DNA from 2 places in the Rhizobium sp. PL01 genome. Region 1 is predicted to be linked to the other one. Evidence: predicted binding sites of a transcription regulator. Region 1 holds the regulator's gene; the other holds the start of a gene.
The links. Region 1 encodes PhoB, which activates phosphate uptake and scavenging genes when phosphate is short. Its sites were predicted from a motif close to TGTCATNNANCTGTCAT; they were not measured.
Positions count from the first base shown of each region.

Region 2: R6X40_RS16585 (NAD-glutamate dehydrogenase) is a predicted target of PhoB. The motif match lies at 1,945-1,961, and genes of this name have one in related genera.

Region 1 is NZ_JAWQUM010000005.1:172,202-178,101, reverse strand. Features, by position in the region: gene R6X40_RS14060 (aspartate aminotransferase family protein) at 1-652, opposite strand, end outside; gene R6X40_RS14055 (GcrA family cell cycle regulator) at 1,086-1,619, shown strand; gene R6X40_RS14050 (VOC family protein) at 1,633-2,010, shown strand; gene phoB (phosphate regulon transcriptional regulator PhoB) at 2,032-2,715, opposite strand; gene phoU (phosphate signaling complex protein PhoU) at 2,823-3,533, opposite strand; gene pstB (phosphate ABC transporter ATP-binding protein PstB) at 3,611-4,426, opposite strand; gene pstA (phosphate ABC transporter permease PstA) at 4,439-5,761, opposite strand; gene pstC (phosphate ABC transporter permease subunit PstC) at 5,758-5,900, opposite strand, start outside.
Region 2 is NZ_JAWQUM010000006.1:255,044-260,943, forward strand. Features, by position in the region: gene R6X40_RS16575 (carbonic anhydrase) at 169-810, opposite strand; gene pdxY (pyridoxal kinase PdxY) at 1,028-1,903, opposite strand; gene R6X40_RS16585 (NAD-glutamate dehydrogenase) at 2,189-5,900, shown strand, end outside.

The sequences.
Region 1 (5,900 bases):
CCTCGTCGAGGATGAGCAGCAGGCCGTATTCGTCGCAGAGGGCACGCAGTTCCTGCATGAATTCCTTTGGCACGGTGCGGATACCACCCTCACCCTGGATCGGCTCGATCAGGATCGCTGCGGTCTCTTCGCTGATGGCAGCCTTCAGGGCGCCCATGTCACCAAACGGCACCTGATAAAAACCGGGTGCCTTCGGGCCAAAACCTTCCAGGTATTTTGCCTGCCCACCGGCGGCGATCGTGGCCAGCGTGCGGCCATGGAAAGCGCCTTCGAAGGTGATGATGTGGAATTTCTCCGGGTTGCCTTTGGAGAAATGATAGCGGCGTGCGGTCTTGATCGCGCATTCCAGCGCCTCTGCGCCGGAGTTGGTGAAGAACACCTTGTCGGCGAACGTCGCTTCCGTCAGGCGGCGGCTGAGGCTCTCCTGTCCGGGAACTTCATAGAGGTTCGACAGATGCCAGACCTTCTCCGCCTGCTCTTTCAATGCCGACACAAGATGTGGATGCGCGTGGCCGAGCGAGTTAACGGCAACACCGGCTGCAAAATCGAGATAGCGGGTGCCGTCCTCGGCGATCAGCCAGACGCCTTCACCGCGCTCGAACCGCAGGGGGGCGCGGGCATATGTGTCATAAAGCGGCGTGGCATCGGCCATGGCGCATGTCTCCTCAAACCATCACGGCAATTGTATAATCGGCGTCGTCAACAGGGCTGTGACCAACCCATAAAAACTCAAAATGCCGCCTTGCGGCGGCAGGGGCACTATCTTCACTTCGCAGTGCGATGTCAACAAAAGCCCATGATTTCCGGCAATTCGCGTACATACAGCGCTCGCAATTTTTTTAGCCGGATACCCTTGCAAAAATGCCACGCATGGCAAGCAAGTTGGGGAAAACTCAGAAATTGATTCGGTGGGATTCCCCGGACTCTTGTCAGGGAGTCCCCCGGGCTCTACGTTAAGAAACAATTACTAGAACGCATGCGGCGGACCTAGTCACCAAAAGTGTTATCGCGTTTCAGCCTCGGATACTATCCAGGGCTCGGTGGAGGATTCGACCATCACCAACGCTGGGAATGGAGACAAGACCATGAATTGGACTGACGAGCGGGTCGAAAAACTCAAGAAATTGTGGGCCGAAGGCTTGAGCGCGAGCCAGATCGCTGCACAGCTCGGCGGCGTCAGCCGTAATGCCGTTATCGGCAAGGTCCACCGGCTCTGCCTGCCAGGCCGCGCCAAGGCCGGCGGCAGCACTGCAACGGCCCGTGCGAAACGCCCGGCACCGTCCGCTGCACCCCGCGCACCGAGCTACACCGCGTCGCGCATGACCGCTACCCGTACAGTGACACGCACCACGGGCGCGACTGTCATGAAGGAAGAAGTCGAAATCGGCGCCATCGAGGATCAGGAAACGGCACCGGCCGGCAACAACGTTGTTATTCCGATGTCGCGCCGCCTCGTCCTGACCGAACTCACCGACCGCACCTGTAAGTGGCCGATCGGCGATCCGATGAAGGAAGAGTTCCACTTCTGCGGCAACGATTCCCCGGATACATCACCTTACTGCACATTCCATGCAAAGCTGGCTTACCAGCCGTCCGGCGAGCGTCGCCGGGCACGCTGAGGCCAGTTCGGCCGTGCGTTTCGTCAACCCCATCCCGTTCGTCCGGGATATCAGCATCTCGAAAATCTTCTATTGCGAGATGCTGGAATTGGCGATCAAACAAGACTTCGGCAATTTTGTCATGTTTGAAACGGGATTTGCCATCCATGACGGCAAATCCCTGGAAACGACGGTCTGGGGACAGCCGTCAGCGGTCACCCAACCGTATGGCCGACACAATATCCTGCTCTATTTCGAACATGATAATCTGGATGGGCTTTTCGAGCGCATCGGCGGCAACGTGAACCTCATCCACCCCATCGAGACGCAAGCCTGGGGGCAGAGGGTCTTCCGCTTTTACGATCCCGACGGGCATCCCATCGAGATTGGCGAACCGCCCGGCAACGCCTGACGGTCCTTCATCATACGAAACTCAGCTTTCCAACGAATAGCCCGCGCCACGCACAGTGCGGATCACGTCCAGCATGTTGGAAAAGTTCAGCGCCTTGCGCAACCGTCCGACATGGACATCAACCGTGCGCTCATCGACATAGATATCGTGCCCCCACACACCGTCCAAAAGCTGCGAGCGCGAAAAGACACGGCCCGGCGAGGCCATGAAGAACTCCAGCAGGCGGAACTCGGTCGGTCCAAGACGGACCTCGCGGGTCTTGCGATGGACGCGATGGGTTTCGCGGTCGAGTTCGATATCGCCGCATTTCAGCAGCGTTGACAGCACTTCGGGTTTGGCCCGGCGCAACATCGCCTTGACCCGCGCCATCAATTCCGGCGTCGAGAATGGCTTGACGACATAATCGTCAGCGCCAGTGGCGAGTCCGCGTACGCGCTCACTCTCCTCGCCGCGTGCCGTCAGCATGATGATCGGCAGACGTTCGGTTTCCGGGCGCTGGCGCAGGCGACGGCACAGTTCGATGCCGGAAACGCCCGGCAGCATCCAATCGAGGATCAAGAGATCGGGAAGGCGTTCCTGCAGGCGCATTTCCGCCTCGTCGCCACGATTGATCGTATCGACTTCGAACCCTTCGGCCTCAAGATTGTATCGGAGGAGGACGCTGAGCGCCTCTTCATCTTCAACAACGGCAATTCTTGGCAACATTCAGTTCAGCTCCTTGGCTCCCGGCCGGTTGGCCGAAGGCTTGCCGAGCGGCTCCAACGGCCGCTCGCGCAATTAGTGCGTAAGAATTTACTTACTTTATCGCGCGATCAATTGCCGATCGCGCCGACCGTGTTGGCCGTGTCATCCTTCGGACGTTCACCGACGGGCTGAGCACCGGTTGCCATGTAGTAGATGGTTTCGGCGATGTTGGTGGCGTGGTCGCCGATGCGCTCGATGTTCTTGGCGCAGAACAGCAGATGCGTGCAGGGTGTGATGTTGCGCGGATCTTCCATCATGTAGGTCAGGAGCTCGCGGAACAGCGACGTGTAGATCGCATCGATCTCGTTGTCGCGCTCGCGGATGCTGTTGGCCTTTTCCGGCGAACGGGACGCATAGACGTCAAGCACTTCCTTGAGCTGAACGAGCGCAAGCTCGGCCAGATGCTCCAGGCCGCGCGCCAGCTGACGCGGCAGGCTGGCGGTCGCGACCGCGATGACGCGCTTGGCGTTGTTCTTGCCGAGATCGCCAACCCGCTCGAGATCGGCTGCAATGCGGATCGATCCCATGATTTCGCGCAGGTCGGCCGCCATCGGCTGACGCTTGGCGATGGTGACGATCGCCTTTTCGCCGATCTGGCGCTCGGCCTCGTCGAGAATGGCGTCGTCGGAAATGACCTTCTGGGCAAGCGCCAGGTCGGAATTGACCAGAGCGCGCACGGATTCGGCCACCATCTGTTCGGCCAGGCCGCCCATCTCGGAGATGCGCCGGGTCAGGTACTTCAGATCTTCGTCGTAGACGGAAGCAATGTGCGTAGACATGATTGTTTTTCCTTGCGATCACAATCCGGGTTGGAAGACTGCCACCCTGCCCTCATGGGAGGGTGGCGAAAGCGTCCTCAGCCGAAGCGGCCCATGATGTAGTCCTGGGTCCGCTGGTCATCCGGATTGGTGAACATCTTGTCGGTGTCGTTTTCCTCGACGAGATTGCCGAGGTGGAACATGGCGGTGCGCTGCGACACACGAGCAGCCTGCTGCATCGAGTGCGTAACGATGACGATCGTGTAGTTTGTGCGCAGTTCGTGGATCAGTTCCTCGACCTTGGCGGTCGCGATTGGATCCAGTGCCGAGCACGGTTCGTCCATCAGGATGACTTCCGGGCTGACGGCAACGGCGCGTGCAATGCACAGGCGTTGCTGCTGACCACCGGAAAGACCGGTGCCGGATTCATGCAGGCGATCCTTGACCTCGTTCCAGAGACCAGCCTTCTGCAGGCTCGACTCGACGATCTGGTCCAGCTCTGCCTTGGTGCGGGCGAGACCGTGGATCTTCGGACCGTAGGTGACGTTCTCGTAGATCGACTTCGGGAACGGGTTCGGCTTCTGGAACACCATGCCGACGCGGGCGCGGAGTTCGACGACGTCGATGCTCGGGTCGTAGATATCACCTTCGTCCAGCGTGATCTTGCCGGTCACCCGGCAGCTGTCGATCGTGTCGTTCATACGGTTGAGTGTCCGCAGGAACGTCGACTTGCCGCAACCCGACGGGCCGATCAGCGCGGTTACGGTGTTTTCACGAACGTTGAGGTTAACATCGAAAAGCGCGCGCTTCTCGCCGTAATAAACCGAAACGTCCTTTCCGATCATCTTGAAGGGAACAGTGTTCATTTTCTGGTCCAGCGCCTTTTCAACTGCTGCTTCTGACATCATGTTCATGTTTCTACCTCACTACCAGCGCCGCTCAAAGCGACGCCGCAACAGGATTGCGCCAAGGTTCATGACGACGAGGAAGATCAAGAGGATCATGATCGCACCCGAGGTCCGTTCGACAAATGCACGTTCGGCTTCGTTGGCCCACATGTAGATCTGGACCGGCAGAGCAGTGGAAGGGTCCATCGGCGAGCCCGGGTAATCGACTACGAAGGCCACCATGCCGATCAGGAGCAGCGGCGCCGTTTCACCGAGTGCATGCGCCAGACCGATAATGGTGCCGGTCAGGACGCCCGGCATAGCGAGCGGCAGGACATGGTGGAAGATTGTCTGCATCTTCGAAGCACCCAGGCCAAGAGCGGCCGAGCGGATCGACGGCGGAACCGCCTTCAGCGCTGCACGGGTGGCGATGATGATCGTTGGAAGCGTCATCAATGTCAGCACGAGGCCACCAACAACAGCAGCCGAACGGGGCATGCCGGCAAAGTTGATGAAGATCGACAGACCAAGCAGACCGTAGACGATAGAGGGAACCGCCGCGAGGTTGTTGATATTGACCTCGATGAGATCGGTCAGCCTGTTCTTCGGCGCGAACTCTTCCAGATAGATCGATGCCGCGACACCGATCGGCAGGGCAAGCACCAGGACGATCAGCATCATGTAGAGCGAACCGAGGGCGGCAACACCGATACCTGCAGCTTCAGGCCGGCTCGAAGCACCATAGGTGAACAGGCCGGTGTTGAACTGCTTGGCCATCGCGCCGGTCTCAGTCAGCTTTTTCATCCATTCGAGCTGCTGATCCTTCACCTTGCGGTTGGTCTCAGCAACGGTCAGGTCGATCTGGCCCTTGTTGGCGCTGTCGATATTGCCTTCCGCCAGAAGAGTGACGTTGGCGGTCGTGCCGATGATAGCCTGATCGGCAACGACCAGATCGCGCAGCTGGGTGCGGGCGCTGGCCGAAACCATGTCCGTCGCCTGTTTGACGAGCGGCTTGTTGGCCGGATCGATACCGAGCTCCTTGACCAGCGCATCACGCACCAGAAGCGGATAATTCGCCGTCATCAGCTTGGCGGGATTGGCGCCACGCTCGTTCTTCGGATCGATGATCTTCTCCGAAAACTCGATCGGCAAGGTGATCGCGGTCTGCTGGAAGGCCGTGTAGCCTTTGGAAACGACGGTCCATAGCAGCACGAACAGAAAGAACAGGCCGATCAGAATGGCCGTCAGGCCATAGGCCTTGAAGCGGCGTTCAGCAGCATAGCGCTTCTTGATGCCGATATCGCGTCTTGGCTGCGCTGCGCGCACGTAGGTGGACTGTACGGAGGATGTCATGTCGGTCATTCGTACTGTTCCCGATACTTGCGCACGATATAGAGTGCATAGATGTTGAGGCAGAGCGTGATGGCAAACAGGGTGATGCCGAGAGCAAACGCCACCAGGGTCTGTGGCGAGTTGAACTCGAGGTCGCCCGTGAGCTGAT
Region 2 (5,900 bases), on a different contig from region 1:
GCGCAGGTGCACAAACCAAACCATCACGTGCGGACGGCAGGTTCGTAGACAAGATGGTGCGGCGACAGGCTCTGCAGGAATTGCCCGGCGTTCAAGCGTAACTCCGCATGAAAACACCGGCCGCCTCAACGAGCACGCCGCACACGAAAAACATCGATCTTTCAGAAACTACACGCCCGGCCGGGCAAAATCGCCGGTCTTGCCGTCCATCACCCAGAGTTCGCCGGTCGATATATCGAACCAGGAGCCATGCAGCTGCAGCTTGCCGCGCTGCTCGAGAATCTTGACGCAGGGAAATGTGCGCAGGTTGGCGATCGAATTGCGGATCGACACCCGCTCCAGCGCCCGCTGGCGTTCGGCGGCGGTCATGACCTCGTTGTTCTGTATCTGCTCGGCGGCCGGCTTGAGAAGATGCATCCAGCGTCCGATGAAGTCGCCGGGAGACAACGGCTCGGCATTGACATCCAGCGCAGCCTTGATGCCGCCGCAGCGGCCGTGGCCCATGACCACGATGTCGCTGACTTTCAAAACCTGAACCGCAAACTCCAGCGCGGCCGATGTCGAGTGATAATGTCCATCCGGTTCGTAGGGCGGCATCATGTTGGCAACGTTGCGCACCACGAAAAGCTCGCCCGGACCGCTGTCGAAGATGGTTTCCGGGGCCGCACGGCTATCACAACAGGCAATAACCATGGTTTTGGGCTGTTGACCAATTTCGGCCAAGGCCTTGTAGCGTTGCTGCTGCTCGTTGAAGCGGCCATTCATGAAGTTGTTGTAGCCGTTCAGCAAATAGTCCGGGAAACGCTGCATGGTGTTCGATCACTCCAACTATTTAAGACAATTGAGATGTACATTCGCATGTCAGCTGTGCAGCACATATCATCTTTGTGCGCCGCACACAGGCGAATTTACGGCAGCCCGCGCCGCCGGTGACATCCGTGACATTCTCCGTATCGTTTTGCGTAGGGTGGAAAAGGTTTATTCGGTCAGGGCATGCGCTGGCAAGTGGTAGATCGGCCGAACATTATCAAGACCTGCGTTTCTGACCGGGATGCATCAACCGGCGCATCTGAACCATGGCCATCGGTGTCGCAAGACTGGCAGCATCCCGCTCAAGCGTCAGTTCATCCGCACCACGCTTACTGGTGCGAGCAATAATTTCGAAGACGCTGGCGGTCGCCAGCTGTAAGGCACGCTCTTCGCTCAAGCCTTCCAGAAGCCGGGCAACAAACAGAGCCGCCAGAAGGTCGCCGGTACCGTTCGGCGGATTGTCGATCAGGCGATGCTCGGCAAGCAGCGCGTGATTGCCGGATAAATAGAGATTGCCGGTGCTACCCTGCATCATCGGCATCGCCGACGTCACCAGCATGCGTGACGGCCCAAGCGACAGGGCGGCCTCCAGAATGGCGGTATTTGTTTCAAGTTCGGCGCCACAGAGCCACGACAGTTCGAACCGGTTCGGCGTCGCAAGCGAGGCCAGCGGAAGCAGCCGGTCACGCATCGCAATTGCCGTCGCCTCCGGCACGTAGAGCCCACCGACATCGCCCATCACCGGGTCGCAGGCATAAAACAGGTCCCGATTTTTGACCCGCAAAGCCTCGACCAGACGGGCAACGCCTTCCGCCTGATGGGCGGCACCGAGATATCCGGACAGCACGGCGCGAACTTCGCCTGTCCACGGCGCGCGGATGAGATCGTCGATCAATCTGTCGAAATCCTCGGCAGCGACCGTCACCCGCGTCGATTGCCCATGGCCGGGATGCCAGGGCAGGATAACCGTTGGCAGAGCCCATACCGGATAACCCAAAGTCTCGAGCGCAAAGACAGCGGCGCGATTGCCCACGGATCCGCGAATCACATGACTGGAAATGACGATGACGGCGCCGGGGGCAGGCTCGGACATTTCTGATTTTCCGCTGTTTCGACCTGCCCAGATCGCCCGACAGTCATGCCGCTGTCAACTGTGACTGCCAAAAGATCGGAAGGGTTCATTTTGGACTTGTTCATGAGAACAACGAAATATGCGATTATAACCGATTGAATTCGAAAATCAGTCAAACCTTGTCGAAAATTTCATAAAACCATTCCGATTTGGATCAATCTGACCGAAAAATAGCCACAAAAACAATCGCCATGGGCAATTCTTCTGTTAGGTTCGGCCAAAATGGTGATTGCGGGGAGTTACGTCATGGGCACCAAATACAATCCAAAAAAAGACCGTCATTTCGAAGCGGTGAGCGAAGCCGGCAAGTTGCTGGGGGTTAAAATGCTCGCTCCAGAGATCCTGTTTCGCCGTGCCAGCCATGACGATCTCGATGCCTATACGCCGGACATGCTGGCGCTGACCGCCGCTCATGCACTGACGGCCATCAGTTCCAAGGAAAGCGACAGGCCGGTCATCAGCGTTCAGACGATCGAAGGCATCGCCCCCAACGGCGACGACGTTTCGGTCCTGTCCGTGACCGATCGCAACATGCCATTCCTGTTTGATTCGATCATGGGCGAGGTGACGAGCACCCACCGCGACATCTTTCTTGCCGTGCATCCAATTCTTGTTATCGAAGCAGGCAAGCCGGCTAAGATCTTCGACCCCGAAGAAAAGAGTGAGCCTGCCAGCCGCGTCAGCCATATCCAGATTCACCTTTCCAAGCTGACCGCGGCGGAAGCGGAGGACCTGAAGGAACGCGTCGCCAACGTGCTGTCGCAGGTTCACCAGGCTGTCGGCGACTGGAGCCAGATGACGGTGCTGCTCGACCAGGCAATGAACGAGCTGGAAAATCATGCGCCGAGCCGTAAAAAGGGTGATCGCGACGAAGCCCTGGACTTCCTGCGTTGGCTGCGTGGAAACAATTTCACCTTCCTCGGCATGCGCGAATACACCTATTCCGGCAAGGGCGAGAATGCCGTCGTAGAGCGCGGCGAGGGCCGCGGGCTGGGTATTCTGTCCAATCCCGATGTCCGTGTGCTGCGCCAGGGCAAGGATGCCGTGCTAACGACGCCGGAGATCCTCGCTTTCCTGAATGGCCCAGATTTCCTCATCGTCACCAAGGCCAACGTCAAATCGCTCGTTCATCGCCGCGCCTATATGGACTATATCGGCGTCAAGCGTTTCGACGAGGCAGGTAATGTCACCGGCGAGTTGCGCATCGTCGGCCTTTTTACCTCCAGCGCCTATACGCGCCCGGCGGCGGAAATCCCGCTGCTGCGCTTCAAGGTGGAAAAGATCGTCGATCATTTCGGCTTCGATCCGCAGGGTCATTCCGGCAAGATGCTGACCAATACGCTGGAATCCTACCCGCGTGACGACCTGTTCCAGATCGACGTCGGCCTTTTGGCCAGCTTCTGCGAGCAGATCAACGAACTGGCTGACCGGCCGCGAATCCGGGTTCTTCCCCGTATCGACCATTTCGATCGTTTCGTGTCCGTTATCGTCTACGTGCCGCGTGAACAGTATGATTCCGACGTGCGCGAAAAGATCGGGCTCTACCTGAAAACCGTCTATGACGGCCGCGTTTCTGCCTATTACCCTGCCTTCCCGGAAGGCGGTCTTGCCCGCGTCCACTTCATCATCGGCCGCTCCGGCGGCAAGACCCCGCGCGTGCAGCAGGCCAAACTGGAAGAGGCCGTTCGCGATATCGTCACGCGCTGGATCGATCGGTTTAATCTGCTTGCCCGCCATGACGGCGTGTCGATCAACGTCAATGAAGCCTATCAAGCGGCTTTCACGCCAGCTGAGGCCCATGCCGATCTCGCCGATATCGCGGCCTGCTCGCCGGAGGACCCGATCCACATCGCGTTTTACCAGAAGCGAGGCAAGGGTACGGAATCACTCGAGCTGAAGATCTTCCATGCTGGCGAGCCGGTCTCGCTCTCGCACCGCGTTCCGCTGCTGGAAAACCTCGGCTTCCGGGTCATCAGCGAACAGACCCATGATATTACCGTTTCCTGTGCCAAGGGCGGCGAACGGCTCGTCGTTCTGCACGATATGGAACTGATCCATCGTGACGGGCATCTGCTCAATCTCGACAGGACCGGTCCAATGCTGGAGGAAGCCTATCTTTCCGCCTGGAACGGCGTCATCGAGGATGACAGCTTCAACCGGCTGATCCTGCTTGCAGGGCTGAGCGCCCGCGACGTGACGGTGTTGCGCGCCTATGCGCGCTACCTGCGCCAGACCGGCATCACCTATTCGCAAGGCTACCTTGCCGACACGCTGAACAAGTATCCCTCGATTGCTGCCGACATCTTCAAGCTGTTCGTCACCCGGATGGACCCCACGCTTGAGGATAAGCTGAAGACGAAGCTAACAACCAAGCTCCTTTCCGGCATCGAACAGGCATTGAACGATGTTCCAAGCCTCGACGAAGACCAGATTCTGCGCCGCTATATCAACGCCATACAGGCAACACTGCGTACAAACTATTTCCAGCGTGATGCCGATGGTAATCCGAAGCCTATGCTGGCCTTCAAGCTCGATCCAAAGGTTCTTGACGGCCTGCCTGAGCCACGGCCATTCCGCGAAATCTTCGTTTACGGAACGCAGGTAGAAGGCGTTCATCTTCGCTTCGGCAAGGTGGCACGCGGCGGCCTTCGCTGGTCCGACCGTTCGCAGGACTACCGCACCGAAGTGCTCGGTCTCGTCAAGGCGCAACAGGTCAAGAACGCGGTCATCGTGCCCGTCGGCGCCAAGGGCGGCTTCGTTCCGAAGCAGCTTCCGGTCGGTGGTACGCGCGACGACATCTTCAAGGCCGGCACCGAAGCCTACAAGACCTTTATCCGCACAATGCTGTCGATCACCGACAATATCGTCGGCCAGGATGTCGTACCGCCTGCCGATACGCTGCGGCTCGATGGCGACGATCCATACTTCGTCGTCGCGGCCGACAAGGGAACGGCGACCTTCTCCGACACGGCCAATGGCCTGGCACAGGAAGCCGGCTTCTGGCTTGACGACGCCTTCGCCTCCGGCGGCTCTGCTGGTTACGACCACAAGAAGATGGGCATTACCGCGCGCGGTGCTTGGGAAACCGTCAAGCGGCATTTCCGCGAGATGAACATCGATATCCAGACGACCCCCTTCAGCGTCGCCGGTGTTGGCGACATGTCAGGCGACGTTTTCGGAAACGGCATGCTGCTGTCGGAGAAAATCCGCCTGATCGCAGCCTTCGACCATCGCGACATCATCATCGATCCGGATCCGGATATCGAAAAATCCTTCGCTGAACGCAAACGGATGTTCGATCTGCCACGCTCGAGTTGGCAGGACTATGACCGATCGACACTTTCTGCCGGTGCAATGATCATTCCGCGCACCGAAAAATCAGTGTCCCTGACGCCGCAGGCGATGGCGGCGATTGGCCTTGAGAAAAGCCAGGCGACACCGTTCGAAATCATGACGGCGATCCTGAAGAGCCCGGTCGATTTACTCTGGTTCGGCGGTATCGGCACCTATGTCCGTGGCCCAACCGAAAGCGACGCCGAAGTCGGTGACCGTGCCAACGACCCGATCCGCATTACCGCCGACGATGTCGGTGCCAAGGTGATCGGCGAGGGCGCCAACCTCGGTGTTACCCAGCGTGGCCGCATCGGCTTTGGCCTCAAGGGCGGGCGTTGCAACTCCGACGCCATCGATAACTCGGCCGGCGTCAACTCATCCGACTTCGAGGTCAATATCAAGATCGCGCTTGCTTCCGCCATGCGGGACAACCGGCTGACGCGCGCCAAGCGCAACACGCTTCTGGCCTCGATGACCGATGAAGTGGCGGCTCTGGTTCTGCGCAACAACTACGAACAGTCGCTGTCGATTTCGCTGACGGAAATGCTCGGCGCCGGCAACCGGACGGCTCTTGCCCGGCTCATGACCCGGCTTGAAGCCGATGGCCATCTCAACCGCAAGGTTG